Regions from separate parts of the Actinomadura sp. NEAU-AAG7 genome, predicted to be linked through region 1. Evidence: predicted binding sites of a transcription regulator. Region 1 holds the regulator's gene; each other region holds the start of a gene.
The links. The regulator LexA, encoded in region 1, represses DNA repair genes until DNA is damaged. The targets are predictions, from matches to a motif close to TCGAACANNTGTTCGA.
Positions count from the first base shown of each region.

Region 2: a site for LexA is predicted at 2,846-2,861, ahead of KLI87_RS11210 (DUF6504 family protein). Genes of this name have one in related genera too.
Region 3: a site for LexA is predicted at 3,315-3,330, ahead of recA (recombinase RecA). Genes of this name have one in related genera too.

Region 1 covers NZ_JAHFZY010000005.1:36,699-46,493, reverse strand. The annotation lists gene KLI87_RS22920 (hypothetical protein) at 273-572, opposite strand; gene KLI87_RS22915 (vitamin B12-dependent ribonucleotide reductase) at 762-3,563, opposite strand; gene nrdR (transcriptional regulator NrdR) at 3,687-4,160, opposite strand; gene KLI87_RS22905 (LysM domain-containing protein) at 4,518-4,847, opposite strand; gene lexA (transcriptional repressor LexA) at 5,024-5,722, shown strand; gene leuS (leucine--tRNA ligase) at 5,870-8,338, opposite strand; gene KLI87_RS22890 (hypothetical protein) at 8,530-9,144, opposite strand; gene KLI87_RS22885 (lytic polysaccharide monooxygenase) at 9,427-9,795, shown strand, end outside.
Region 2 covers NZ_JAHFZY010000002.1:397,851-407,645, reverse strand. The annotation lists gene KLI87_RS11230 (DUF4389 domain-containing protein) at 1-181, opposite strand, end outside; gene KLI87_RS11225 (quinone oxidoreductase) at 303-1,265, opposite strand; gene KLI87_RS11220 (TetR family transcriptional regulator) at 1,379-2,080, opposite strand; gene KLI87_RS11215 (hypothetical protein) at 2,500-2,772, shown strand; gene KLI87_RS11210 (DUF6504 family protein) at 2,909-3,181, shown strand; gene KLI87_RS11205 (DNA polymerase III subunit alpha) at 3,172-6,510, shown strand; gene KLI87_RS11200 (DUF4328 domain-containing protein) at 6,541-7,221, opposite strand; gene KLI87_RS11195 (hypothetical protein) at 7,370-7,711, opposite strand; gene KLI87_RS11190 (response regulator transcription factor) at 7,778-8,425, opposite strand; gene KLI87_RS11185 (sensor histidine kinase) at 8,439-9,713, opposite strand.
Region 3 covers NZ_JAHFZY010000003.1:63,291-73,085, reverse strand. The annotation lists gene KLI87_RS14955 (regulatory protein RecX) at 1-339, opposite strand, end outside; gene recA (recombinase RecA) at 2,045-3,178, opposite strand; gene KLI87_RS14945 (ATP-grasp domain-containing protein) at 3,422-4,291, shown strand; gene KLI87_RS14940 (hypothetical protein) at 4,483-4,863, shown strand; gene KLI87_RS14935 (glutathionylspermidine synthase family protein) at 4,868-6,025, shown strand; gene KLI87_RS14930 (DUF350 domain-containing protein) at 6,091-6,552, shown strand; gene KLI87_RS14925 (DUF3046 domain-containing protein) at 6,584-6,778, opposite strand; gene KLI87_RS14920 (ATP-dependent helicase) at 6,903-9,795, shown strand, end outside.

The DNA.
Region 1 (9,795 bases):
GGTGTCCACGGGCCCGCACAGGGCATCCCGGTCCTCCTCAACGCGGCGGAGACCGGAGCCGAGGACGCCTCGAACGGGCTATGGGCGCAGCTCTGGTACCAGGGGAGCACATGCGAGGCGGGCGTCGCGGCGTTGCCGGCCCTGGCCGCCCTTTCCCCAGCGCACGAACCCGGCGGTCCGGCGCCCGGCCGTCGAACTCGCAGGCGAGATCGTGGGGTGGCCCCGCGCGAGGGCCGGTCTGTGGGCCCACCGGAGGCAGGGCGCCGGCCGCGCTACTGCCTAGAGTTCCAGCCGTTTGGGACGGTTGCGCCGGGGGCCTGAGGCGAGTACCCGGCGAAGTCCGTCACGTAGTTCTTCGAGAGCGGTCGCCTCGGCGAACTCAAGCGTGATGGCGAGTGCATGGCGGAGGCAGGGGATTCTGGTGGGGCGAGGAAGAACCGCTGGAGCTCGGTGTCGTCCCCGTGCCGTTCCTTGAGCCGAGCGAGTTCGGAGCGGGCGGCCGAGCGGACCGTGGCGCCGTCCTCGAACCGGATCTTGACGGCGCTGACGATGTAGTACTCGTCCGAGGCCATGGCCGGCGCTCTCCCCCGACCTCGCGGCGCGTGCGACGTCGTTGACTCTGTTCGATTGTTCGGGTTATCCGCGCCGAGAGGGGGCGGCGAAGCAAAGTGCCTCGCCGCCCCCTCCTGGCCTGTGCCTGATACGCCCGTCCAAGCGTGGTCCTCGCCGTCAGGCTAAGACCGGGGCGTCAGGAGCACCGCTCAGCTGCAGCCGCTGGTGGAGCCGCAGCCTTCGCAGACGTAGCAGCTGCCCGCGGGGCGCATCTTGGTGCCGCAGGTGAGGCAGAGCGGCGCGTCGGCGGTGCGGCCCTGGCGGCTCTCGATGACCTCCATCGAGGAGTGCGCCTCGCGGGACGGGGCGGGGGCCGGCCTGCTGATCTCCGCCGACTGGGCGAGGGTCTCGTGGTCGACCTCGTCCTCGGTGGGCTGGGCGCCCGGGTCCTCGCCGTTGGCCTGCATGGCGCGCTCGTCGGCGGTGAAGATGCCGAGGGCGGCGCGCTCGTCGTAGGGCAGGTGGTCGAGGGCGAGGCGGCGGAAGATGTAGTCCATCACCGAGGTGGCCATGCGGATGTCGGGGTCGTCGGTCATGCCGGCGGGCTCGAACCGCATGTTGGTGAACTTCTCCACCCAGGTCTCCAGCGGGACGCCGTACTGGAGGCTGATGGAGATCGCCATGGAGAAGGCGTCCATCACGCCGGCGAGGGTGGAGCCCTGCTTGCCGAGCTTGAGGAAGACCTCGCCGAGGCCGTCGTCGGGGTAGGACGAGGCGGTCATGTAGCCCTCGGCGCCCGCGACGGAGAAGCGGGTGACGGTGGCGGGGCGCTGCTTGGGCAGCCGCCTGCGGACGGGGCGGGTCTCCACCGGCGCCTCGGCCTTCGGCTCCTCCTTCTTGCCCGCCGCCGAGAGGGGCTGGCCCACCTTGCAATTGTCGCGGTAGATCGCCAGGGCCTTCAGGCCGAGCTTCCAGCCCTCGAAGTACACCTTCTCGATGTCCTCGATGGTGGCCTGCTCGGGCATGTTGACGGTCTTGGAGATCGCGCCGGACAGGAACGGCTGGGTGGCCGCCATCATCCGGACGTGCCCCATCGGGCTGATCGCGCGCTCGCCCATCGCGCAGTCGAACACCTCGTAGTGCTCGGGGCGCAGGCCGGGGGCGTCCACGACGTGGCCGTGCTCGCCGATGAACTCGACGACCGCCTCGATCTGCTCCTGCTGGTAGCCGAGCGTGTCGAGGGCGCGCGGCACGGTCTGGTTGACGATCTGCATGGAGCCGCCGCCGACGAGCTTCTTGAACTTCACCAGCGCGAGGTCGGGCTCGATGCCGGTGGTGTCGCAGTCCATCATCAGCCCGATGGTGCCGGTCGGCGCGAGCAGGGACGCCTGGGCGTTGCGGTAGCCGTGCTTCTCGCCGAGCTTCAGGCACTCCTGCCACTGCTTGGTGGCGGCGGCGTGGACGGCCTTGTCGACGGTGTCGAGGGTGCGGATCTCGTCGTTGGCGGCGGCGTGCTTGCGCATGACCCGCTTGTGGCCCTCGGCGTTGCGGGCGTAGCCCGCGTACGGGCCGACGACGGCGGAGATCTCGGCGGAGCGGCGGTAGGCGACGCCCGTCATCAGCGAGGTGATCGCGGCGGCGAGCGAGCGTCCGCCCTCGGAGTCGTAGGCGTGGCCGCTCGCCATCAGGAGGGCACCGAGGTTGGCGTAGCCGATGCCGAGCTGCCGGTAGTCGCGGGTCGTCTCGGCGATCTTCTCGGTGGGGAAGTCGGCGAAGGTGATCGAGACGTCCATCGCGGTGATGATCAGCTCGGTGAGCTTGACGAACCGCGCGACGTCGAACGTCCCGGAGTCGGTGAGGAACTTCAGCAGGTTGATGCTGGCGAGGTTGCAGGAGGAGTTGTCCAGGCTCATGTACTCCGAGCACGGGTTGGACGCGGTGATCCGGCCGGTCTCGGGGTTGGTGTGCCAGGCGTTGATCGTGTCGTCGTACTGGATGCCGGGGTCGGCGCACTCCCACGCGGCCTTGGCCATGAGCCGGAACAGCTCCTTGGCCTTGACGGTCTCGACGACCTCGCCGGTCATCCGGGCGCGCAGCCCGAAGTCGCCGTCGGCCTCGACGGCGTGCATGAACTCGTCGGAGACGCGGACGGAGTTGTTGGCGTTCTGGTACTGGACGCTGCCGATGTCCTTGCCGCCGAGGTCCATGTCGAACCCGGCGTCCCGCAGCGCGCGGATCTTGTCCTCCTCGCGCGCCTTGGTCTCGATGAACTCGGCGACGTCGGGGTGGTCCACGTCCAGGACGACCATCTTCGCGGCCCGGCGGGTGGCGCCGCCCGACTTGATCGTCCCGGCGGACGCGTCGGCGCCGCGCATGAACGACACCGGTCCGCTCGCGGTGCCGCCCGAGGACAGCAGTTCCTTGCTGGAGCGGATGCGCGAGAGGTTCAGGCCGGCGCCGGAGCCGCCCTTGAAGATGACGCCCTCTTCCTTGTACCAGTCGAGGATCGACTCCATCGTGTCGTCCACCGAGAGGATGAAACACGCCGAGACCTGCTGCGGGGACTTGGTGCCGACGTTGAACCAGACCGGGGAGTTGAAGCTGAACAGCTGGTGGACCAGCGCGTACTTCAGTTCATGGTCGAAGATCTCCGCGTCCTCTTCGGAGGCGAAATAGCCCTCTCGCAGTCCCGTCTCGGTGTACATCCGGACGACCCGGTCGACGAGCTGCTTGAGGCTCCACTCGCGTTGCGGCGTCCCGACCGCGCCGCGGAAGTACTTGGACGTGACGATGTTGACGGCGTTCAGGGACCAGAAGTCGGGGAACTCCACCCCGCGCTGCTCGAAGTTCACCGAGCCGTCACGCCAGTTGGTCATGACGACGTCACGACGCTCCCAGCGCATCTCGTCGTACGGATGCACGCCGGGCGTGGTGAAAATGCGCTCGACCTTCAGCCCTTTGCGGCCCCCCTTGCCGCGCCGTGCCGCCGAGCCGCTCACCGTCTCCGTCATGACCTTCCCCCTCTCGGGCCACCCGCCGGGGCCCTGTTCAGGAACAACTCCGCCGCCGCGCGGGGCATGCCCGGCGCGGTGGCGCTTTCACGTGTGTGCTGCTGTGTACTGCCGGGCCCGCCCCTATCGGGGCGGACCGGACTCCCCCGAGGAGCCTGACCTGCGCAGTGATTCGATCTCTTTCGCGAAGTCGTCCAGCGACTCGAAGCTCCGGTAGACCGAGGCGAATCGCAGATAGGCGACCTCGTCGAGTTCGCTGAGCGGCCCCAGGATCGCGAGACCGACCTCGTGCGAGGGGATTTCCGCGGATCCCGACGATCTGATCGCCTCTTCGACCCGCTGCCCCAGCTTCGCGAGCGCATCCTCGTCGACCGGGCGGCCCTGGCAGGCCCTGCGCACCCCGGCGATGATCTTTTCCCGGGAGAACGGCTCGGTGACCCCGCTGCGCTTGGCCACCATGACGAGCACATTCTCCTGCGTCGTGAATCGCTTGCCGCATTCCGAGCACGCCCGGCGGCGCCGAATGGCGCCCCCGTCATCGGTGGACCGGCTGTCGATCACTTTGGTGTCAGGGTTGCGGCAGAACGGGCAATGCACGTCTGGTTCCTCCCCTGACGAAAACGCGTCACACCTCTGAACGATGCCATATATAGGTGAAGTACATCGGTGTGACTACTAGATGTTGTGGTCAACCGTACGGGGACGCGCAGGCGTACGCAACCTCGGTCGGGCGTCCCGGACGTTGACCCGTGTCACATCCGCCACGTCCGCCCAGGTCACGGCGAAGCAGATGGATCTTGGTCCGGGCGTGTCGCGCGGCGGGCCCGCATCGCGCCCCTGACCAGGACGATCACGGCTGAACGCCACATCCGGCCCGTGGATGACCGCCAGGGACGTACCGGGCGGCGGAAGGAGCCCCCGGGAGACGGCGCGTACACCTCCCCCGCGGGCGCGTCAGCGCGCGGGGAGGCGTATGCGCTGCCCCGGCTGGACGGTGGGGTCGCCACCGAGGCCGTTGAGGTCGATGATGCGCTGGACGACGATGCGCGGGTCGGAGCGGGGCTCGGCGGCCGTGGCGATCTCCCAGAGGGTCTCTCCGGGCTCCACGACGACCGTCTCGCCCGGACCGGAGGGCCCGCCGCCCTCATGCCCGCCCGCCAGGGCCCCGGGGCCCCGGGCGAGCCAGAGCGCGGGCAGGGTGAGGAGGGCGGCGCCGGTCACCACGACCACGCGGCCCCGGCGCGTCAGGCGGATCGGGACATGTTCATGGGGTGAACCGGACATCTCTCCCCTCCCAGCGTCGAATGCATTTTCGATCGAACGCCTGTACGATGTTCTACCGCAGGACACCGGGAAAACGCGACCCTCATCTTCGAACAATTGTTTGATCATCGGCGCTGGACGCGATAGCGTTCCATGACAAGGAGTGACGGATCGAGGCGCCCGGGAGGCGACGAGCGATGAGCAAGGTCCGGGAGCTGCCCGACGGGCCCATGGACGAGACGGGCCTGACCCAGCGGCAGCGCATGGTGCTGGAGGTGATCCGCGACTCGGTCCAGCGCCGGGGCTACCCGCCCTCGATGCGCGAGATCGGCGAGGCGGTGGGCCTGACCAGCACCTCCAGCGTGTCGCACCAGCTCCGGGCGCTCCAGCGCAAGGGCTTCCTGCGGCGCGACCCCAACCGGCCGCGTGCGGTCGAGGTGCGGGTCCCGGGCACGACGCCGGTGCGGACCGAGCCCGACACCTACGAGGGGCTGGGCGGCCAGCCGACCTCGACGCAGCCCGCGCCCGCCTACGTGCCGCTGGTGGGCCGCATCGCCGCCGGTGGGCCGATCCTGGCCGAAGAGGCCGTCGAGGACGTGTTCACGCTGCCGAAGCAGCTCGTGGGCGAGGGCACGCACTTCCTGCTGAAGGTCACCGGGGACTCGATGATCGAGGCCGCGATCGCGGACGGTGACTGGGTCGTCGTCCGGCAGCAGCCGGTCGCCGAGCAGGGCGACGTTGTCGCCGCCATGATCGACGGCGAGGCGACGGTGAAGACGTTCAAGCGCAAGGACGGCCACATCTGGCTGATGCCGCAGAACTCCGCCTACGAGCCGATCCCCGGCGACGAGGCGTCCGTCCTCGGACGGGTCGTGGCGGTCCTGCGCAAGATGTGACGCGCCCCCGAACGGGCCTACCGAAGGCGGTCTCCCCCACCGGGGTGACCGCCTTCGGCCTGTTCCGCGCTCCACGGCGCACGCGTGGCCGGCACACGCCGAAGACCCCGGCAGGACGAGCCTGCCGGGGTACCGGAGCGTGCGGGGTCAGCGCTTGGGGACGATGTTGACGATCTTGGGGGCGCGGACGATGATCTTGGCGATGTCGGCGCCGGCCAGGGCCTCCTGGACCTTCGGGGAGGCCAGCGCCAGCCGCTCCAGCTCCTCGTCGGCGATGGCCGGGGGGATCTCCAGGCGGTCGCGGACCTTGCCCGCGACCTGGACGACGCACGTCACCGACTCCTCGACCAGCAGCGCCGGGTCGGCGGACGGCCAGCCCGCGCGGATCAGGGGCGCGGTGCCGCCCAGCAGCTCCCACGCCTCCTCGGCGGTGTAGGGGGCGAACAGCGACAGCACCACGGCGATCGCCTCGGCGGCCTCCCGCACGGCCGGGTCGGCGGCGCCGGGGCCGGAGTCGATGGCCTTGCGGGTCGCGGTGACCAGCTCCATGATCCGCGCGATCGCGACGTTGAAGCGCTGCGTCTCGACCAGCTTGGTGGCCTCGTCCACGGCGCGGGCGGTGGCGCGGCGCAGGGCGATGTCACCCGACGCGGCGTCCGCGCCGGGCGCCGAGGAGACCTCGGTGGCGATCCGGTGGACGCGGGCCAGGAACTTGGACATGCCGTGCGGGGACACGTCGGCCCAGTCGATGTCGTCCTCGGGCGGGCCGGAGAACAGCATCGCCAGCCGGACGACGTCCACGCCGAACTCGCCGATCTGCTCGCCCAGGTCGACCAGGTTGCCGGTGGACTTCGACATCCCGCTGCCGTTCAGGATCACCTGGCCCTGGTTCAGCAGCCGCCGGAACGGCTCGGTGAAGTCGACCATGCCCATGTCGTACAGGACCTTGGTGAAGAACCGGCTGTACAGCAGGTGCAGGATGGCGTGCTCGACGCCGCCGGTGTACTGGTCGACCGGCATCCACCGCCGGACCCGCTCGACGTCGAACGGGCCGTCCTCGTAGCCGGGCGAGCAGTAGCGGAAGTAGTACCAGGACGAGTCGACGAAGGTGTCCATGGTGTCGGTGTCGCGCCGGGCGGCGCCGCCGCACTTGGGGCACTCGACGTTCACCCAGTCGGACGCGGCGGCCAGCGGCGAGGTGCCCTTGGGCGCCAGGTCGGCGCCGCGCAGGCCCTCGGGCAGCCGCACCGGCAGCTGGTCGTCCGGGACGGGGACCTCGCCGCACGCCTCGCAGTGGACGATCGGGATCGGGCAGCCCCAGAACCGCTGCCGCGACACCAGCCAGTCGCGCAGCCGGAAGTTCACCGAGGCGCGCCCGGTGCCGCGCTCGTCCAGGATCTCGATGATCTTGGCGATGCCCTCGGCCTTGTCCAGCCCGTCGATCGGGCCGGAGTTGATGATCGCGCCGTCGCCGGGGGTGGCGACGCCGGTCTCGGCGGGGTCGGCCTGGCCGGTCTCGACCACCACGCGGACCGGCAGCCCGAACTTCAGCGCGAAGTCCAGGTCGCGCTGGTCGTGCGCGGGCACGGCCATGATCGCGCCGTGTCCGTACTCGGCCAGCACGTAGTCCGACGCCCAGACCGGCAGCCGCTCGCCGTTCACCGGGTTGACCGCGTAGCGGCCCAGGAACACGCCGGTCTTCTCGCGCTCGGTGGACAGCCGCTCGATCTCGCTCTCGCGGGAGACCTCCTCGCGGTAGGCCTCGAACGCGGCGCGCTGCGCGGGCGCGCAGACCTCCTCGGCCAGCGGCGCGTCGGCGGCGACGACCATGAACGTCGCCCCGTACAGGGTGTCGGGCCGGGTGGTGTAGACGGTGACCGGCTCGTCGCGCCCCTCGATGAGGAAGTCGACGTCGGCGCCGGTGGAGCGGCCGATCCAGTTGCGCTGCATCAGCAGGACGCGCTCGGGCCAGCTCCCCTCCAGCTGCTCCATGTCCGCCAGCAGCCGGTCGGCGTAGTCGGTGATCTTGAAGTACCACTGGGTCAGCACGCGCTTCTCGACCAGCGTGCCGCAGCGCTCGCAGTGCCCGCCGACGACCTGCTCGTTGGCCAGGACGGTCTGGTCCTTCGGGCACCAGTTGACGTGGCCGCCCTTGCGGTAGGCCAGGCCCCGGTCGTAGAAGCGCAGGAACAGCCACTGCGTCCACTTGTAGTACTCGGGGTCGGAGGTGTGCAGCCGCCGCGTCCAGTCGAAGGAGGGCGCGTACCGCTGGAAGGAGGCCGCCTGCGTCTCGATGTTGGCGTAGGTCCACTCGGCGGGGTGGGAGTCGCGCTTGATCGCGGCGTTCTCGGCGGGCAGGCCGAAGGAGTCCCAGCCGATGGGGTGCAGGACGTTGAAGCCGCGCTGGAACCAGTAGCGGGCGACGACGTCCCCGATCGCGAACGCCTCGGCGTGCCCCATGTGCAGGTCACCACTGGGGTAGGGGAACATGTCCAGCGCGTAGCGGCGCTCGGGGCCCTCGCCGGTCTCCACGGCCTCGAACGGGTCGAGCTCCGCCCAGCGGGCCTGCCACTTGTCCTGAACCGCCCGTGGGTCGTAGTGCTCGTCGCTGCTCACGCTTCCAGACTCCGCATCCTGATCAACTGGGTCCCCAGACCGCCCGCCGACATGAAACGGCCCCTCGCACAGGAGGGGCCACCACGCTGACGTCGATCCGTCAGCGTGGTCGTATAAGGAGCAGCCTGGCTGGCATACAGCAAGCGTAGCGCAACCGCAAGCCCTCCCGCCGAGGGTTCCGGCGGCCCCCCTCAGTGCCCCGACGACTGGCGCGCGAGCGAGACCACGCCGGTCACCTGGACGTGGGTGAGGCCGAGGTCGGCGCCCACGGCGGACAGCGTGCCCTCCTCGTTGACGCTGAGCGGCCCGTCGGTCAGCGCGACCTCGGCGGCGGCGCGCAGGATGCTCTCCCTGGCCTCGGGCGCGAGCGCGGAGGACGCGCGCGCCATCTCGACGCGCACCTCGTCGAAGGGGCGGCCGAGGTCGGCGGTGAGCGCGCCGTCGTCGTAGGACGGGTCGCCCGCCTCGCGGACGACGGTGACGGCGCGGCCGCGGGCGGCCGCGTGGGTGTAGTCGCCCGAGCGCAGCACCTGGGCGATGGCCATCCGCAGCAGCATCGCCGGCATCAGCGCGAGCTGCGCGGTGGTCGGAACCTCCAGGATGCCGAGGTTCCAGCGGCCGTGGCAGGTGTCGCACTCGACGAACTCGCCGCCGGTCTTGTTCAGCGGGATGACCGGGATGAAGAACAGCGTGAAGAAGTTGCGGCCCTGCCGGCGCCGGTACTCGCGGTCGCCGCCGCAGTCGGGGCAGTGGAAGACACCCTTGCTCAGGGTGAAGAAGACCACCCGCCAGCCGAAGATAATCAAGATCTCGGACCCTTTCTCGGTGAGGCGGCACATCGTAACGGGGACGCGGGCGCGGCCGTGGGACGGAGGGGGCACCCCGGCCACGCCGGGCGAACCTGGCCGAATCCGGCCAAATGTTTGAAACCTTGACTAGGCACCGTTCCAGCCGGAAACTAATAGGAAGGTTTCTTATTAGAAATGGAGGCCGTCCCCGGACGCCCCACCCCGGCACGCTCCCCGCCCCACGGCTACCGACTCCATCCGGACCCCACCCCTCCAGTCCCCCCGCCAGGAGGATCGCGTATGCCCAGCAGACTCCGTCCGCCCCGAAGACTCCCCTCATCCCGCAGGCTCCCCACGCCCCGCGCGAGGACGCTGGTGCTCGCCGCCGCCGCCTCGGCCGGGCTCACCGTGGTCGTCGCCGCCCCCGCCTTCTCGCACGGCTACACCAACACCCCCGTCAGCCGCGCCCTCTTCTGCAAGCAGGGCACGGTGAAGGACTGCGGGGAGGTCAAGTACGAGCCGCAGAGCGTCGAGGGCCCGAAGGGCTTCCCGAAGTCCGGCCCCCGGGACGGCACGATATGCGCCGCCGGTGACAGTCGCTGGGCCCCGCTCGACGACCCGCGCGGCGGGCAGTGGCCCGCCACGTCCCTGACCGGCGGGCAGTCCTAC
Region 2 (9,795 bases), on a different contig from region 1:
GGAACTCCGGCTCGCCGGCCAGCTCCCGGTTCACCACCTTCACCGCGACCCTGCGGCCGGTGGACTCGGCTCCGAGGTAGACCGTTCCCATCCCGCCCCGCCCAAGGCGGCCGAGCAGCCGGTAGGGGCCGAGGACGCGGGGTTCGTCATGCTGGAGCGGTCCGGCGGCGTACGTCGTCATGGGTGCTCGGGCTCCTTGATGATCTGTCTCTCCCGCGCACAGCCTAAGGGAGCCGGGGCCCCCGGTCCCCCGAACGAAGGATCGGGGGCCGGGGGCGGACGGACCATGGTGTAAGGAGCGATCAGGGGATCAGCAGGAGCTTGCCGGTGGTCCGGCGCGCCTCCAGGTCGGCGTGCGCGGTGCCCGCCTCGCCCAGGTCGTAGCGGTGCCCGACGTGCACGTCCAGCTCGCCCGAGGCCACCCACCGGTACACGTCGGACGCGCGTTCGAGCAGCTCGGCGCGGCCGACCGTGTAGTCCGTGAGGTTCGGGCGGGCCAGGTACACCGACCCGGCCGAGTTGAGCCGCTGCGGGTCGAACGGCGGCACCTGCCCGCCCGCCCCCCCGTACAGCGCGAGGACGCCGCGCCGCCGCAGGCTCGCGAGGCTCCCGTCGAAGGTGGGCGCGCCGACGCCGTCGTAGACCGCCGCGACGCCCTCGCCGCCGGTCAGCTCCCGCACCCGGTCGGCGAAGCCGTCGTAGCCGAGCACCTCGTCGGCGCCCGCGTCCCGCGCGAGCTTCTCCTTCTCCGCCGTGGACGCCGTCCCGATCACGCGGGCGCCGCGCGCCTTGGCGACCTGGGTGAGCAGCAGGCCCATCCCGCCCGCCGCCGCGTGCACGAGGACGGTGTCGCCCTGCCGGACCTCATACGTCGAGTGCGTCAGGTAATGCGCGGTCATGCCCTGGAGGAGGGTGGCCGCCGCGTCCTCCAGGCTCACCGCGTCCGGGACGGGGACGAGCCGCTCGGCCGGGACCGCCGCCCGCGCCGCGTAGGCGCCCTGCACGTTCGCCCAGGCCACGCGGTCGCCCACGGCGAGGCCGGTGACGCCGTCGCCGAGCGCCGCCACCGTGCCCGCCGCCTCCACGCCCGGGACGGCGGGCAGGTCGAGCGGATAGGTGCCCGTCCGGAAGTACACGTCGACGAAGTTGACCCCGCTCGCCGCGACGTCCACCAGCGCCTCGCCGGGACCGGGCACCGGGTCCGGCCGTTCCGCCTCGCGCAGGACCTCGGGTCCGCCCGTCTCGGTCACGACGATCGCACGCATACGCAACTCCTCAGGTCTGATTTCTCAGCGGCAACCCGGCCCCCCGGCGTCCTATTCCGGCCAGGTCCCGCCGCCCAGGTCGAGTTCGCGTCGTTCACCGGCGTCGCCCCCGGTCAGACCCATTCGCGCATGGTCGCCACGGCGAGCGCGAGGGACTCCTCGACGCGCGCCGCGACCGTCTCCGGGTCCCAGATATCGTTCCGCGCGCAGTCCTCGAAGGCCACCCGCGCCGCCGCCGTGTGGAACGCGACGATGAAATGGGGCCGCAGGTCGTCGGCGGCGTCGACGCCCTCGCGGCGGGCGATCTCGGCGGCGAGGGTCTTCTCCGCCGCCGAGTACCGGGCCGTCTGCGCGGCCTCCAGCGCCGGCGTCGACTTCAGCACCTGCCGGATGCGGCGGAACCTGTCGCTGTCGCCGCCGCCGGTGGCCGCGCTCGTCCGCAGCATCACGCGCAGCGACTCCAGCAGCGCGGTGAAGGGCCGCTCGTGCGCCGGACGCGCGGCCAGCGCCTCGGCCATCAGCTTGTCGTACTCGCCGAGGAAGGCGGTGACCACGTCCTCCTTGGTGGCGAAGTAGCGGAAGAACGTCCGCTGCGACACCTCCACCGCGGCGACGATCTCGTCGATCGTCGTCGCGTCGTAGCCCTTCTCAAGGAACAGGTCCAGGGCCGCGTCGATGAGCGCCAGCCGCGTGCGCCGCTTCTTGCGCTCGCGCAGCCCGGCGATCTCGCGCCGCTCCTCCGCCGCGCAGGGGTGCGCCGTGCAGCGGGCGCCGTCCACCGGACCGTGGACGTCGCCGTCGGGGGCGGCGGTCATCGCTGGCTCCTTCGACCTCTCGCGGACGCCGGGCGCGGGCCCGGCGTCCCTGGGCTGTTTCCCTGAGGTTCTTCCCCTGGCTTCTATCATGACGCCGATCCGGCTACCGGAACCGGGTTCCAGCGTGTGAGAAAGCCCGCGCGGAGGCGCCCGGGGCCCTTCCGGAGGCCGGGCGGGGACCTGATTGGCGCGGCCGGGCGGGGCGCGTCCGCGGCGCCGTCCGGGTCCATCCCTGGAGGACCGCGAAATCCCCGCCATACTCTCCGGGTTTCCCCTGCACAGCAGCGGTTCTCGGGTCATGCTTGAACCCGGTCACCAGTTGTCGCCACGCGATCGCCCATGGTCATGGAACGGGCATGCCACCACCATGGCGCGGTGCCGGCATGGCGGCCCGACCCGGTGCTGAGGCGGCTGATCAAGTGTCTGTAGTCGATGGGCGGGAGATCCCGGAGGTGCGGCGGCGGCACCTCGCGGCGCTCGCGTACGAGGTCGAGGCGCGCGGCCTGTCCTGGCGGTTCGCCGGGCCCGCGGAGTCGGTGCTGAGCGTGCTCGGCCCGCGGACGCGGCGCCAGGTCATGGTGGTCGCGACGCCGGTCGCGGCGGGCTGGTCCTACCTGTGGCCGGGCGGCGGGATGGCCGACGTGGCCGAGGTCGCCCACGTCGCTGACCAGCTCTTTCGCCTGCTGAGGTAGCCCCGGGCGGGAACCTTGGGCCGGAGCGGGGGCCCGCCTTGCCTCCGGGTCTCGTGCTTCCCTAGACTCCCCCGCGAACGTATGTTCGAATCTTCCGCATGTCTTCCCCCGTGCGGTGAACATGAGGGGGAGGCAGATGACGCGCGTGTTCGGCGATCCGGTGGACGTCTGGGTGAGTGACGGGCGTCCGGTCCGGTTCGTCTGGCGTGGCCGGCTCCACACCGTGCGGCGGGTGCTGGAGCACTGGGTCACGACCCGCGACTGGTGGCAGGAGCGACCTGACGGCGAGGCCACCGGGGAGCGGGAGTTCTGGCGGGTCGAGGCGACCCCCGACCGGGAGGTCGGGGTGTACGAGCTGCGCTATGACGGCGCGTCCGAAACCTGGCTGCTTTCCCGGGTATGGGACTGATTGTGCACCTTCATGTCGCTTCGGGGTATTCGCTCAGGTACGGCGCGGCGTCGCCCGCCGCGCTGGCCGGGCGCGCCGCGGCCCTCGGCATGGAGACGCTGGCGCTGACCGACCGCGACGGCCTGTACGGCGCGGTCCGGCACGTCCGGGCCTGCCGGGACGCGGGCCTCGGCGCCGTCCTCGGCGCCGACCTGCGCCTCGGCCCCGAGGGCGGGGACCGGGTGGTCGTCCTGGCGGAGGGCCGGGCCGGATGGCGGTCGCTGTGCCGGCTGGTGACGGCGGCGCACGCGGCGGGGGAGCGGGGGCACCCGTTCGTCACCCGGGAGGTGATCGCCGATCACGCGGAGGGCCTGGTGGTGCTGCTCGGCCCCGCGTCCGACGTGGGACGGGCCGTCGCGGCGCGCCGTCCCGACCTGGCGGCCGCGCGCCTGGCCGCCTGGCGCGCCGCCGCCGAGACCGTGATCGAGATCGTCGACCACCACGACCGGGGCGACGGGCACCGCGCCGCGCGGATGCTCGCCCTGGCCCGCGAGGCGGGGGTGACCGCGGTGCTCGGCAACGCCGTCCGCTACCTGGAGGCCGCCGACCACCCGGTCGCGCAGGTGCTGGACGCGGCGCGCCGCCTCGCTCCGCTGGACCGGCGGCACCTGGACGACCGGACCGGCCAGTCCTACCTGAAGTCGCCGCCCGAGATGCGCCGCGTCGCCGAGGGGGTCGCCGGCCCCGGGGCGGGCGGGCTGCTCGACGCGACGCGGCGGCTGTCGGAGCGCTGCGTCCTCGACCCGGCCGACCTCGGCATGGACGGCGTGCACCTGCCCGCCGTCGAGGGCGACCCGCACGCCGGGCTCGTGGCGCGCTGCGCGGACGGCCTGGCCCGCCGGGGCCTGGAGGGGTCGCGCGCGGCGGCCGACCGGCTCGCGACCGAGCTCGGCGTGATCGCCCGCAAGGGCCTGGCCGCCTACTTCCTCACGGTCGCGGACGCCGCCGCGCTGATCCGCGAGCGCGGCATCCGGTGCGCGATCCGCGGCTCGGGCGCGGGCAGCCTGGTCAACCACCTGCTCGGCATCGGCGACCTCGACCCGCTCCGCCACGACCTGCTCATGGAGCGGTTCCTCGCCGACAGCCGCGAGGGCCTGCCCGACATCGACCTCGACGTGGAGTCGGCGCGCCGCCTGGAGGCCTACGAGGCGCTGTTCGCCCGGTTCGGCGCGGACGGCACGGCGTGCGTGTCGATGATGGAGACCTACCGGGCGCGCAGCGCGCTGCGCGATGTCGGCGCCGCTCTCGGGCTGCCGCCGCACGAGATCGACGTGGTCGCCAAGGCGTTCCCGCAGATCCGGGCGAGCCAGATCGGCGCCGCGCTGGAGGAGCTGCCCGAGCTGCGGCAGAGCGGCCTCGCGACCGCGCGGCTGGAGGTGCTGTTCCGGATCGCCGAGCGGCTGGACGGCCTGCCCCGCCACATCGCGATGCACCCGTGCGGCGTCCTGCTGTCGGACGCGACCCTCCGCGACCGCACGCCGGTCGAGACCAGCGCGGTCGGCTTCCCCATGAGCCAGTTCGACAAGGACGACGTCGAGGCGATGGGCCTGCTGAAGCTCGACGTCATCGGGGTGCGGATGCAGTCGGCGATGGCGCACGCCGTCGCCGAGGCCGCCCGCGCGTCCGGCGCGGAGATCGACCTGGAGGCGGTCCCGCGCGACGACCCGGCGACGTTCGAGCTGATCCGCACGTCCCGGACGCTCGGCTGCTTCCAGATCGAGTCGCCCGGCCAGCGCGAGCTGATCGGCCGGCTCCAGCCCCGCGACCTCGGCGACCTCGTCATCGACATCTCGCTGTTCCGGCCGGGCCCGGTGAACTCCGACATGGTGTCGCCGTTCCTCGCCGCCCGCGCCGGGACGCGCGAGCCCGAGTACCCGCACCCCGACCTGGAGCCCGTGCTGCGCGAGAGCCTCGGCGTGGTCGTCTTCCACGAGCAGGTGCTGCGGATCTTCGACGTGATGACGGGCTGCGGCCTCTCCAAGGCCGAGGCGGCGCGGCGGAACCTGAACCACGAGCAGGGCCAGGCCGTGGTGGGCGCGTGGTTCCGGGAGCGGGCCCTCGCGCGCGGCTACGACGGGCCGTCGGTCGAGCGGGTCTGGCGGACGCTGACCGCGTTCGGCGCGTTCGGCTTCTGCAAGGCCCACGCCGCCTCGTTCGCGCTGCCCACCTACCAGTCGGCGTGGCTGAAACGGCACCACACCGCCGCCTTCTACGCCGGGGTCCTCACCCACGACCCCGGCATGTACCCCAAGCGCGTCATCCTCGACGACGCCCGCCACTTCGGCGTCCCGATCCTGCCGCTGGACGTCAACCGGTCGGCGGCGGCCTGGCACGCCGAGCCGGTGTCGCGGGGCGGGCCGTCCGGCATCCGCGTCGCGCTGAGCGAGGTCAGGGGGATCAGCGACGCGGAGGTCGGCCGCATCGTGGAGGGGCGCCCGTACGCGTCGCTGACCGACTTCTGGCGCCGCGCCCGGGTGTCGCGGCCGGTCGCGGAGCGGCTCGTCCTGGCCGGGGGGTTCGACGCGCTGTACCGGGATCCGCCGGTGCCGCGCCGCGACCTGCTCTGCCGGGTCGGCGCGCTGCACCGCACCGGCCGCGCCGACCGCGCCGTCCCCGAGGGGCAGCTCCCGCTCGGGAGCCCCGAGGGCCTGGACCTCGCCGAGGACGTCCCGCTGGGCGAGCTGCCGCCGATGACGGCCGCCGAGATCGTCGAGGCGGAGCTGGACGTCCTCGGCATGGACGTCAGCCGCCACGTCCTCACCTTCTACGACGGACTGCTCGGCGACCTCGGCGTCGTCCGCGCGGGCGCGCTGCCGGGCCGTCCCGACAGGAGCGAGGTGCTGGTCGCCGGGGTCAAGGTCGCGACGCAGACGCCGGCGGTCAGGTCGGGGCAGCGCGTCATCTTCGCGACGCTGGACGACGGGTCGGGCCCGGTCGACCTCACGTTCTTCGAGTCGGTGCAGGAGCGGTGCGCCGCGACCGTGTTCGGGTCGTGGCTGCTGGTCGCCCGGGGCCGGCTGCGGCGGGCGGGCGAGCGCGCCTTCTCGATCACCGCCACCGCCTGCTGGGACCTCGCCGCCCTGCACGAGGTCTGGCGGCGGGACGGCCTGGACGAGGTCCGCGCCGTGATGGCCCGCCCGGGACCGGTCGCCCGCCCGGTGGGGCGCCGGATCGTCCAGCCGACGGGCTTCGCCATGTCCCGCTACTCCGACATCGGCCCGGCGGGGCCCGCCGTCAGGCGCCCGCCCCCGGCACGCCTCTGGCACGCCAGCCGGGGCAGTTCGGGCTGACGCGCGTTCCGAAGCGACCTCGGAACACCGCTACGTACCGCGGGCGACCTGGAGGCGGGTGATCTGGAAGACGCTGGCCATGCACAGCGCGGCGGCGAGGGCCTGGAACGCGGCGGCGGCGACGCCGACGTGGACGTCGAAGCGGGCCTCGGCGAGCGTCTCGACACTGCCCGCGGTGAACACGCGGGCGAGCAGGACGCCGAGCAGGACGCACGTCCACCAGGCGGCGACCACGAAGCCCGCCGCCTGCCGCTCGGCCGTCCGGTACCGGCCACTGTTCACCCACACCTCGTAGACCAGGCGGGGCGGCAGCCACAGGTTGACGATCGGGCAGAGCCAGCCGAGGACCACCCACGCGCGGTGGTGCCGGTGCGGGCCGGGCGACTGCCGGTAGGCGCGCCACAGCCAGCCGAGGTACAGCAGCCCGGTGACCGCGGCCATGATCGAGCAGATCAGGAACACGTCGCTGTAGGGGGCGAGCGCCCGGTCGGTGGCGCCCGGGTCGTAGGTGTCGTGGGTCGCGCCGCGCAGCGGCCGCGCCATCCTGAGCAGGCTGATCCCCGAGCCCAGCGCGATGAACGCGTTGAAGCCGAGCAGCATGAACACCGCGACGCCGACGGCCCGGAAGTCGCGGCGCCGGGCCCAGGCGCCGCAGGCCGGGCAGCGGGCCACCTCGGTCGGGATGATGTCGCCGCACAGCGCACACGGCATGCTCCACCTCCGAGGGTTCGAGCCGTTCCGGGGGGACGTGGGGCCGCCCCCACACGGGACCGGCCCGCATCGGCCATCCGTCGCTTCGGATACTACGTACGTTTGACCGACGTCGCGCAACGCGGGTTCGTGCGCCAAGCCGGGTTTCTCACAGGACCAGGTGGCCCGCGAGGAGCGTCCCGGAGGCGGCCGCGGCGGCCCACGCCGCGAGCCTCCCGAGCCCGCCCGCGGCGACCAGCCGCTCCGGCCGCAGCCCGGTGACCAGCAGCAGTGCCCACCACTCGGCGGTCAGCACGATCACCGACTGGAGCGAGCCGAACCCGACGAGCGAGCACAGCAGGATCGTGGACGCCGGGGTCAGCGTGTGGGTGAACAGCGCGGGCCCCCGCGACGGCCCGCGCAGGCCGCGCCGCAGCGCGAGGTAGACCGCGCCCCACCCGAGGGCGCACATCACCCACACGATCAGGACGGCCGTGGGCAGCCCGTTCATCGACTCCGGTGCCAGTGCCGTCCCCCCGTCGCTTCCTCCATCGTGCCCGTGCGCCGCCCGGCGGGGTCAGGCCATGAGGCCCGACTCCCACGCCCAGGCGGCCGACTCGACCCGGTTCCGGGTGCCGAGCTTGCGGTGGATGCTGCCGAGGTGCGTCTTGACCGTGGACAGCGACACGAACAGCTCGCCCGCGATCTCCTCGTTCGTCCGGCCGCGCGCGACGAGCCGGACGACCTCCAGCTCGCGGTCGGTGAGCGCCTCGCGGGGCAGCGTCGGCGCGGGCGGCGGCGTCGCCAGGTGCTCCAGCAGCCGGACGGTGATCGACGGCGACACCAGCGCCTCCCCGTTCGCGGCGGCGCGCACCGCCTCGACCAGCAGCGCGGGTCCGCTGTCCTTGAGCAGGAAACCGGCCGCGCCGCCGCGCAGGGCCCCGTACACGTACTCGTCCATGTCGAACGTCGTGACGATCACCACGTGCAGCGGGTCGGCGACCGAGGGGCCGGCCAGCAGCCGGGTCGCCTCCAGGCCGTCCATGCGGGGCATCCGGATGTCGAACAGGCACACGTCGGGACGCAGCCGCCGGGCGAGCGCGACGGCCTCGGCGCCGTCGGCGGCCTCGCCGACCACCTCCATGTCGGGCTGCGAGTCGACGATCATCCGGAACCCGGTCCGGACCATCTGCTGGTCGTCGGCGATCAGTACGCGGATGGTCACGTCGCCGATTCTCTCAGGCCCGCCGGGCGCCGTGGACGGGGAGGACGGCGACGACCTCCCAGCCGCCCTCGGGGCGCGGGCCCGCGCTCAGCCGCCCGCCGAGGGCGTCCACCCGCTCGCCGAGCCCCGACAGCCCGAACCCGCTGGAGGGCAGCCGGCGGCCGCGCCCCTGGCCGTCGTCGCGGACGCAGACCTCGACCGACCCGTCCCCGAGCCGCGCGACGCTCACCTGGACGGACGTCGCGTCGGCGGCGTGCTTGCGGACGTTGGTCAGCGCCTCCTGCACGACGCGGTGCACCGACGTCGCGACCTCGGGCGGCAGCGAGCCGAGGTCGGGCGCCCGCGCGAGGACGGCCCGCGGATGCGTGAACCCCTCGACGAGCCGCTCCAACTGCGCGAGGTCGCCGACGGGCCGGGTGGCCGAGCCCCGATCGTCCGACAGGCCGCCGGACCCGCCGCCGGATCCCGGGGCCGCGCCGCCGAACGCCTCGCCGTCCGCCGCGCCGCCGTGCTGCGCGTCCCGCAGCAGCCCGACCATCCGGCGCATGGACGTGAGCGCCTCGGTGCCCGCCTGCTCGATGCCCTCGAACATCGTGTCGAGCTGCTCGGGCGACTGCCCCGCGCCCGACCGCGTCGCGAACCGCGCCGCCTGCGCCTGGACGACGATGCCGGTCACGTGGTGGGCGACGAAGTCGTGCAGGTCGCGGGCCAGCTCCAGCCGCTCGTCGCGGCGCGCGGCGGCCAGCGACCTGGACCGGCGGGCGTCCACCGCGCGCAGGTAGAGCCCGGCGCCGAGCGCGATCGCCACGCAGATGCCGAGCGGCGCGGTGAACAGCACGGCGCCGACCACCGACCAGCGCAGCGGGACGATCAGCACCGCGACGGCGAGGGTGACCGTGATCCAGACGAGCAGCCGGCGCGGGGCCCGCCAGACCACCCGGGCGATGACGATGAGCAGGCCGCCGATCTCGGCGAACATGCTCGGGTTGCCGAGATCCGGCCCGATCACCGGCGCGATCAGCAGCGTGCTGAGCGCCGAGGCCAGCGCCGCCGCCACCGCCCACGCCAGCGGCAACCGGATCGTCACGGCGGCGACGTTGACGACCGCCGCCACCGCGATCAGCCACATGCTCGTCCCGGTCTTCGGGGTGCCGAGCAGGCAGGCCAGCAGGTACAGGGCCGCGAAGCCGCCGTAGGCGCCGCGCACCAGGCAGCCGCCCACGGAGTGGATGCGGTCCAGCCGCGCGCCCGGGTCGTTCCGGGGTGTCCGGCGGGCCAGGTCGCTCATGGAACACGAGGCTACGACCCGCAGCCGACCCCGGGATCGACCGTTCGGCCGATGCCGCCGCCCAGGGCCTGGCCCCGCGCCC
Region 3 (9,795 bases), on a different contig from region 1:
CCGCACCCACGCCTGCGCGAACGCCTCGTCGTCGATCAACCCAACATCGGTGAACCGCGAAAGCACGGACTCCGCCACCTCATCGGGAAACCCTCTGCGCCGCAACGCGTCCGCGAGCTGCGCCCGAGTACGAGGCGCCCCCGCCAGCATCCGCAGACAAACCTCCCGCGCGGCCCCCTCCCCAAGCCCGCCCCGCTCACTCCCGCCCTCTTCATTCCCACGCCGCCCACTCCCGCCCCGCTCCCTACGGCCTTCCCTCTCACCAGAAGCCTCCGCGCCATCCCGCCCCGACGACTCCGCCGCGCCTTCCCAGGGAGAGGACGCCCCCCTCCTCCCCAACGCGCCACCCCGCCGCTTACCACCCCGCCCTTCACCGACCGCCCGTCCCCGCCCATCCACCCCGCGCCCACCGACGACCCCTCGCTCGCCAGACGCCCCCTGCCCACCGAACACACCCCGCCCACCGGACGCCCCTCGCCCGACCTCCGCCTCAACCCCCCGCGACTCCACCGCTCGCGACTCCGCGCCCAGCCCCTCACCGACCGACCGCCCCCCACCGGCCGCCCGGCCACCTCTGACCGCTCCTCGATCGCGGGACATCCCCTGGTCACCGAACGCACCCCGCCCCCCGGACGCCCCTCGCCCAATCTCCGTCTCCTCCCCCCGCGACTCCGCACCCCGCCCCTCACCGATCGCCCCGCGATCGCCGACGCCTCCCCGGTCACCGGACGACCCCTGGTCACCGAACGCACCCCGCTCACCGGACGCCCCTCGCCCGACCTCCGCCTCAACCCCACGTGACCCCACCGGCCGCGACTCCGCATCCCGCCCCTCACCGATCGCCCCGCGATCGCCGACGCCTCCCCGGTCACCGGACGACCCCTGGTCACCGAACGCACCCCGCTCACCGGACGCCCCTCGCCCGACCTCCGCCTCAACCCCACGCGACTTCGCCGCTTGCGACTCCGTGTCCCGTTCAGTACCGTCCGGGGCTCTGCCGCTGCCCGCTTCAGAACCGGCCACCCTGACACTGCCCGCTTCGACGCCGCCCGCCCCAGCACCGCCTAGCTCGGGGCCACCCATCGCGGCGCCAGGCGGTCCAACACCCGTGGTTTCAACGGTTCCCGTTCCACCGCCGTCCGTTTTATCTCCATCGGGGCTCGACAGTTCATCACCTGTCGCGTCGATGTCGTCAGCTTTGGCGTCGCTTGTGCCGGCGGCGTCCTCCCAGGGGTTATGTGCCCCAGGGAGATCGTCTTCCGCGCTGGCCGCTTCGGTATCGCCTGCTCCGGCGCTGACCGCCGTAGCGGCAGCACTCCAGGCGCCGGTCCGTTCGGCGTCGGACGTCCTGGTGCGGGCTGTTTCGCCGTCGGCCGTCCCGGCGATGAAAACCCAGGCGTCGGCCGTTCCCGTGGCGTCCGTCTCGATGTCGGCCGCGCCGGTTCCGCTCGCCTTGGTATTCCACGGATCGGCATCGCCTAGTGCGGGGCCACCCGACCGAGTGTCGGCTGTTTGGGGGTTGACGCCGGTCGCCTCGGCCGCATCTGCCGCAGGGTTGGTTTCCACGGGGCTGGTCGGCTGTTGCGTTCCCGGTTGGCCCGGGTGGTTGGCCTCGGGCTTCGTGGCGGGTTGGGAGGCGGGGGTGGCCGGCCCGGGGGTTTGTGGTGGCTCCGCTTGGGCTGTGTTGGCCGGACGGCCTGGTTCGAGCGTCCAGGGCGAGGGTGGTTCCGGGGGTTGCTCGGCGTCGGAGGCTTCGGGAGGTTCCGGGGTGTCGGCGGGTTCGGGGTCCGTGGTCCAGGGGTTGGTGGGGAGGGGCTCCCAGGGGAGGCTCACGTCCCCGCCCCTCCGGGGACGCCTCGACGCGACGGAGGGCGGGTGCCCCGGCCGCCGAGCCGGATGGGCTCGGCGTCCGGGCCGACGGGAGCGGCGGCGCCATCGGGGAAGGTCCGTGCGCCTGGCAGGCACCGGGTAAGGCGCCGCCGCCCTGCATACGAGATCATCGCTCACTCCTCGTCAAGAGTCACCCTTATCGGAGGATTGACCGTTAGGAATCACCCGATTTGGCGGCCTTGGCCGCCCGCTTGCCAGTGAGGGGGGGCTTGGCCGCGGGAGTGAACTCGGAGGCGGGCGGGGCGGCCGCCTCGGCGCCGGAGCCCGCCGCGGGCTCGGCCTCCTTGTCGACCTTCGGGCCGATGCCCAGCTTCTCCTTGATCTTCTTCTCGATGCCGTCCGCCATGTCGGGGTTGGCCTTGAGGAAGTTGCGGGCGTTCTCCTTGCCCTGGCCGAGCTGGTCGCCGTCGTAGGTGTACCAGGCGCCGGACTTGCGGACGAAGCCGTGCTCGACGCCGAGGTCGATCAGGCCGCCCTCGCGGCTGATGCCGTGGCCGTAGAGGAGGTCGAAGTCGGCGACCCGGAAGGGCGGCGCCATCTTGTTCTTGACGACCTTGACGCGGACGCGGTTGCCGACGGCCTCGGTGCCGTCCTTGAGCGTCTCGATCCGGCGGACGTCCAGCCGGACGGACGCGTAGAACTTCAGCGCGCGGCCGCCGGTGGTGGTCTCCGGGGAGCCGAACATGACGCCGACCTTCTCGCGGAGCTGGTTGGTGAAGATGGCGGTCGTCTTGGTCTGGTTGATCGCGCCGGTGAGCTTGCGGAGCGCCTGCGACATCAGGCGGGCCTGGAGGCCGACGTGGCTGTCGCCCATCTCGCCCTCGATCTCGGCGCGGGGGACGAGCGCGGCGACGGAGTCGATGACGACGATGTCGATCGCGCCGGAGCGGATCAGCATGTCGGTGATCTCCAGGGCCTGCTCGCCGGTGTCGGGCTGGGAGACCAGCAGCGCGTCGATGTCGACGCCGATCTTGGCGGCGTACTCGGGGTCGAGGGCGTGCTCGGCGTCGACGAACGCGGCGATGCCGCCCTTCTTCTGGACGCTGGCCACCGCGTGCAGCGTGACGGTGGTCTTGCCGGAGCCCTCGGGGCCGTACACCTCGACGACGCGGCCGCGCGGCAGGCCGCCGATGCCGAGCGCGATGTCGAGGGCGATCGCGCCGGTGGGGATCACCTCGACCGGCGCCCGCACCTCCTCGCCCATCCGCATGACCGAGCCCTTGCCGAACTGTCGTTCGATCTGGGCGAGGGCGGTCTCGAGAGCCTTCTCCCGGTCGTTCGCTGCCATGAGATGTCCTTCTCGTCGTGACTGTCGGCTCTCGGCCGCTGCCTTGCGTTGTCGAGGGCGACGTTACGGCGGGCCACCGACACTTTCGAGTCCCGGGCGCGGTTGTGGATGACGCCGTGGGCGAGAGGTCAGCGTACCGAACATAAGTTCGATCATCGTCGCGTCTACCGATTTGGGCAGGAATCTCCGTGCGTACGGTGGTCCGGACCCCGTACGCTGGCGCCGTCCACGGAGGGTTCCATCATGACGCTGACCGTCCTCTTCTGCGTCGACCCGCTCCATCCACGGCGCGTTGACCCGCACTTCTCCCGCGAGGCGGCGGCCGTGCGGGACCACTACGGCGAGATCGCCCTGCTCGACCACGAGGCACTGCGCCGCGGGGACGTGGAAGGGGCCGCGCGGGCGGTGCCGTCGGACCTGGGCGCGCTCTGGTACCGGGGCTGGATGCTCACGGGCGACGAGTACGCCGCGGTGGCCGCCCTCCTGAAACAGCGCGGGACGGTGCTGCTGACCCATCCGGACGACTACAGGCGCGCGCACGAGCTGCCGGGCTGGCACGACACGTTCGCGGGTCTGACCCCGCACAGCGTGTGGCGCCCGCTGGCACCGGGCCAGGATCCGGGAGACCTGAACGAGCTGGGCGAGCTGGTGCGTCCGCTGAACGGCGGGCCCGGCGTGGTCAAGGACTATGTGAAGTCGCGCAAGCACGAGTGGGAAGAGGCGTGCTTCGTGCCGGACGTGAAGAACCTCGTCCAGCTGCACGGCATCGCCGCCAAGATGGTCGCCCTGCAGGACGACCATCTCGCGGGCGGCCTCGTGGTGCGGGAGTACGAGCCCTACGACGGCGAGGGCGAGGCGCGGGTGTGGTGGGTGGACGGGGAGCCCGCGCTCATCGGGCCGCACCCCGACAGCCCCGACGTGGAGCCCGACCCGGCGCTGGACGCGGTCGCGCCCGCCGTCCGGGCCCTCGGCTGCCGGTTCATCACCACCGACCTCGCCCGCCGCACCGACGGCGAGTGGCGGGTGGTGGAGGTCGGGGACGGGCAGGTCAGCGATCTCCCCTCGACCGTGGACGCGATGGACCTGTACGCGCACCTGCCCGTTCCGGACTGACACCCCGGCGTCCACCCGGAATCGATCGCGTCCGCGATGTGACGGAACCGGAACACGAGTCACTTCCGTCCCATGTGCACCGCCCCTAGGCTGTGGCCTCGCATGTCGGATTCCTTCTGCACGGGGGCGTTCGACCACGCCGTCCGGAACCTTCTGGATGCTCGACCCTCGATCCGAAGGACGTGTTCCTCTTGCCCCCACAGGAACCCACCCGCCGGCTCAGCTCCCGTGCCGTGAAGGTCGGGATGCTGGGCGCGCTGTCGCTGGCCCTGGTCGCCTGCGGTTCCAAGTCGACCACCGCGTACTGCGTGGACCGGAACGCCCCGGCGGTCGGGAAGACCAAGGGCGGCTACAAGGTGGTCTCGGACGTCTACTGCGACCCCGGCGACATCGACCGGGGATACGACTCGTCGTACAACCGGTACTTCTGGTACTACGGCGGCAGCCGTGACTCCAGGGGGTACGTGTCGGGCGGAACCTCCTTCCGGTCCAGCAAGGGCAAGGTCAAGTCGAGCAGCGGGCGGACGCTGAGCCGGGGCGGGTTCGGCGGCAGCGGCCGGAGCGGGAGCTGAACCGGTGCGCCGCACACGTTCGACGCCCCGCGACGGCTGGGCCGAGAAGGTCGAGTCGCAAGGGCTCGCCTTCCACAAGACCGCGCATCCAGAACATCTGCCGAGGCCCTACTGGGACGAGTCCGTCCACTACGTCTTCGACATGGACGAGGTGCTCGCGCTCGAAGAGGTCGTCGAGGAACTGCACCGGATGTGCATGCAGGTGGTGGAGCACGTCGTCACCACCGGGCGGTACCACGTCCTCGGCATACCGGAGTGGGTCGCGCCGCTGATCGAGGAGTCGTGGCGGCGCGGGGACCCGCACCTGTACGGCCGGTTCGACCTGCGCTACGACGGCGCCGGCCCGGCCAAGCTCCTGGAGTACAACGCGGACACGCCGACCGCCCTGGTGGAGAGCTCGGTCGTCCAGTGGTACTGGCTCCAGGACGTCTACCCCGGCGACGACCAGTGGAACTCCCTGCACGAGCGCCTGGTGGCGCGCTGGAAGGAGATCCTCCCCGGGGTCGCCGACGGGCCGGTGCACTTCGCTTGGACGAACGGCGACGAGACCGGTGAGGAGGTCATGACGATCGCCTACATGCAGGAGACCGCCGAGGAGGCGGGCCTGCCCGGCATGGCGATCGCCATGGAGGACATCGGCTGGGACTCCGCCCGCGAACGGTTCGTCGACATGGACGAGAAGGAGATCCGCACCCTCTGCAAGCTCTACCCCTGGGAGTGGATCGTCGCCGAGCCGTTCGGACGCAACGTCCCCGGCGCGCCCACCTCGTGGATCGAGCCCATCTGGAAGATGGTGCTGTCGAACAAGGCGCTGCTCGTCCTGCTCTGGGAGCTGTTCCCCGGGCACCCCAACCTGCTCCCCACCTACCTGAACACGCCCGGGAGCCTCACCTCGTACGTGCAGAAGCCCCTGCTGGGACGGGAGGGGGCGAGCATGCGCATCGTCACCCCGGACGGCGGTGAGCAGCGCACCGAGGGCGCCTACGGCGCGGAGGGGTTCGTCTTCCAGGAGTTCTGCGCGCTCCCCGACTTCGACGGCGAGCACCCGGTGATCGGCGCCTGGGTCGTGGAGGACGAGTCGGCGGGGATCGGCATCCGCGAGACGGCCGGGCTCATCACCGACGACACGTCCTCCTTCGTCCCGCACCGCATTCCCCTGTAAGGCCCATGGCCCACGCGTTCAGAGCCTCGCCGTAGACCCCGGCCCCCCACCTTCTAAGGAGAACCATGACAACCTTGGCGGCGAACGACGACAGCCTCGGCCAGATCCTGCTGGACGGGACCGGGGCGCTCCTCGCCTACGCCGGGGTCGGCCTGGTGCTGTTCATCGTCGGCTTCTACATGACCGACCTGGCCACCCCAGGCCGCCTGATCACGGTGATCCGCGAGCACCGCAACCCCAACGCGACGCTGCTCGCCTGCGCGGCGACGGTCGGCGTCGGCCTGATCGTCGGGGTGTCGATCTACGCGTCCGGCGGCGACCTCGCGGAGGGCCTGACCAGGACGCTGGTGTTCGGCGGCGTCGGCATCATCGCGCAGACGGTCGCCACGGTGGTCTTCGACCGGCTGGTGGGGATCAGCATCCGCAAGCTGGCCGACGACGCCGAGGACCGGCTGGAGCCCGCCGCGATCCTGCTGGCGGTGGCCAACCTGATGATCGGCTTCGTCACCGCGGTCGCGGTCTACTGAGACGCGCCGGCCCGCGCGTGCGGGACCCCGGTCAGTGCAGCGTGGAGGGGACGTCGAAGGTGGCGACCACGGCCTGCCACACCTTCTTGGCGGGCTCCCCGTCGGCGAGGGCCTGCTCGATGGTGCGGCCGCCGAGTTGGGCGATGACGTAGTCCTTGGCCACGCTCTCGGCGTAGCGCTCCCCGAACTGCTGGTTCATTCGATCCCAGAAAACTGTGAGCCGCACCCGCTCACGCTATCCGACGCCGGAGGACACGAGGCCCGTCGCGACGACCGGGCAAACGCTTGCTTCGATGTGACGCGGGCCACGGCGGCGCGTTCTGTCGGACCCGCGAGGCAGGATGGTCGGCATGAGGGGTGACGTGCTCGAACGCTTCTCCCCGGCGACCCGCGCGTGGTTCGCCGGGGCGTTCGCCGCGCCGACCGCCGCCCAGGCCGGGGCGTGGGAGTCGATCGCGAGCGGCGACGACACGCTGGTCGTCGCGCCGACCGGCTCCGGCAAGACCCTCGCGGCGTTCCTGTGGTCGCTCGACCGCCTCACGGTAGGCGGGGAGGCGGGTGGGGGCGCGGAGCCGCCCGACCCGCTGAAGCGCTGCCGCGTCCTGTACGTCTCGCCGCTCAAGGCCCTCGCCGTGGACGTCGAGCGCAACCTGCGCGCCCCGCTGACCGGCATCCGGCAGGCCGCGCGGCGCCTCGGCCTGCCCGAGCCGGACGTGCGGGTCGGCATGCGGTCGGGCGACACCCCGGCCGACGAGCGCCGCAGGCTGGCGGTCAAGCCGCCCGACATCCTCATCACCACCCCGGAGTCGCTGTTCCTGATCCTCACCTCGCGGGCGCGCGAGTCGCTGCGCGGCGTGGAGACGGTGATCGTGGACGAGGTGCACGCCGTGGCGGGCACCAAGCGGGGCGCGCATCTGGCGCTCTCCCTCGAACGGCTCGACGCGCTCCTGGAGCGCCCCGCGCAGCGCGTCGGCCTGTCGGCGACGGTGCGCCCGACCGACGAGGTGGCGGCGTTCCTCGGCGGCGCGCGGCCCGCGTCGGTCGTCCAGCCGCCCTCCGACAAGGTCTTCGACCTCGACATCGTCGTCCCCGTGGAGGACATGGGCGAGCTGGGGCAGTTCGTCGACGACGCCGGGACGGCCGACCCGCGCCAGCGCAGCATCTGGCCGCACGTGGAGCACCGGCTGCTCGACCTGATCGAGTCGCACCGCTCCACGCTGGTGTTCGCCAACTCGCGCCGGTTGGCCGAACGCCTGTGCGGGCGGCTCAACGAACTCGCCTACGAGCGCGCGACCGGCGAGGTCCTCCCGGAGGACCACTCCCCCGCCGCGACGATGGCGCAGGCGGGCGCGTCCAGGGGGAGGCCCGCCGACGCGCCCGTGGAGATCGCCCGCGCGCACCACGGCTCGGTGTCCAAGGAGGAGCGGGCCGTCATCGAGAACGCGCTGAAGGAGGGCCGCCTCCCGGCCGTCGTGGCGACCTCCAGCCTGGAGCTGGGCATCGACATGGGCGCGGTCGACCTGGTCGTCCAGGTGGAGTCGCCGCCGTCGGTCGCGAGCGGCCTCCAGCGGGTGGGCCGCGCGGGCCACCAGGTCGGGGCGGTGTCCAAGGGCGTCATCTTCCCCAAGTACCGGGGCGACCTCGTGCAGACGACGGTGGTGTCGGAGCGCATGCGCACCGGCGGCATCGAGGAGCTGCGGTACCCGCGCAATCCGCTGGACGTCCTGGCGCAGCAGATCGTCGCGATGGTCTCCATGGACGAGTGGACCGTCGACGACCTGGAGACCCTCGTCAAACGCGCCGCCCCCTACGCCACGCTCCCCCGTTCGGCGCTGGAGGCGACCCTGGACATGCTCGCCGGGCGCTACCCGAGCGACGAGTTCGGCGAGCTGCGCCCCCGCCTCGTCTGGGACCGCGTCACCGGCGTCCTGCGCGACCGCCCGGGGGCGCAGCGCCTGGCGGTGACCAGCGGCGGCACCATCCCCGACCGCGGGCTGTTCGGCGTGTTCCTGGTCGGCGAGAAGTCCTCCCGGGTCGGTGAGCTCGACGAGGAGATGGTCTACGAGTCGCGCGTCGGCGACGTGTTCGTGCTCGGCGCCAGCTCCTGGCGGATCGAGGACATCACGCCCGACCGGGTCCTGGTGTCGCCCGCGCCGGGCCAGCCGGGCAAGCTCCCGTTCTGGCACGGCGACCAGCTCGGGCGCCCCGCCGAGCTGGGGCGCGCCCTGGGCGAGTTCACCCGCGAGCTGGCCGGGCTCGCGCCGGAGGCGGCGCGCGAACGCGTCACCGCCGCCGGGCTGGACGACTGGGCCGCCGGGAACCTCGTCTCCTACCTGGGCGAGCAGCGCGAGGCCACCGGGCACGTCCCCGACGACCGGACGATGGTCGTCGAGCGGTTCCGCGACGAGCTCGGCGACTGGCGCATGATCGTCCACTCGCCGCTGGGCGCGCGCGTGCACGCCCCCTGGGCGCTCGCCATCGCGGGCCGCCTGCGCGAGCGGTACGGCGACGCGCAGGCCATGCACGCCGACGACGGCATCGTGATCCGCATTCCCGACACCGACGAGCCGCCCGGGCTCGACACCGCCGTCTTCGACCCCGACGACATCGAGCGCCTCGTGGTGGACGAGCTGGGCGGGTCGGCGCTGTTCGCGGCCCGGTTCCGCGAGTGCGCGGCGCGGTCGCTGCTGCTGCCCCGGCGCCGTCCCGACAAGCGCATGCCGCTGTGGCAGCAGCGCCAGCGCGCCGCGCAGCTGCTGGCGGTCGCGAGCAGGTACCCCTCGTTCCCGATCGTCCTGGAGACGATGCGCGAGTGCCTCCAGGACGTGTTCGACGTCCCGGGCCTGGTGCGGTTGATGCGCGACATGTCCGGGCGCAAGGTCCGCCTGGTCGAGGTGGAGACGCCCGAGCCGTCCCCCTACGCGCGTTCCCTGCTGTTCGACTACATCGGCGCGTTCATGTACGAGGGCGACTCCCCCCTCGCCGAACGCCGCGCCCAGGCGCTCACACTCGACTCGGCGCTGCTGGCCGAACTGCTCGGCCAGGCCGACCTGCGCGAACTCCTCGACCCCGAGGCCGTCACCGACACCGAACGCGAGCTGCAACGCCTCGCCGAGGACCGCCGCGCCCGCGACGTGGAGGGCGTCGCCGACCTGCTGCGCGCCCTCGGCCCCCTCACGACCGCCGAGGTGGCCGCCCGCGTCACCGCCGGCCATGAGGCCGGGCGCTGGCTGGTGGAGCTGG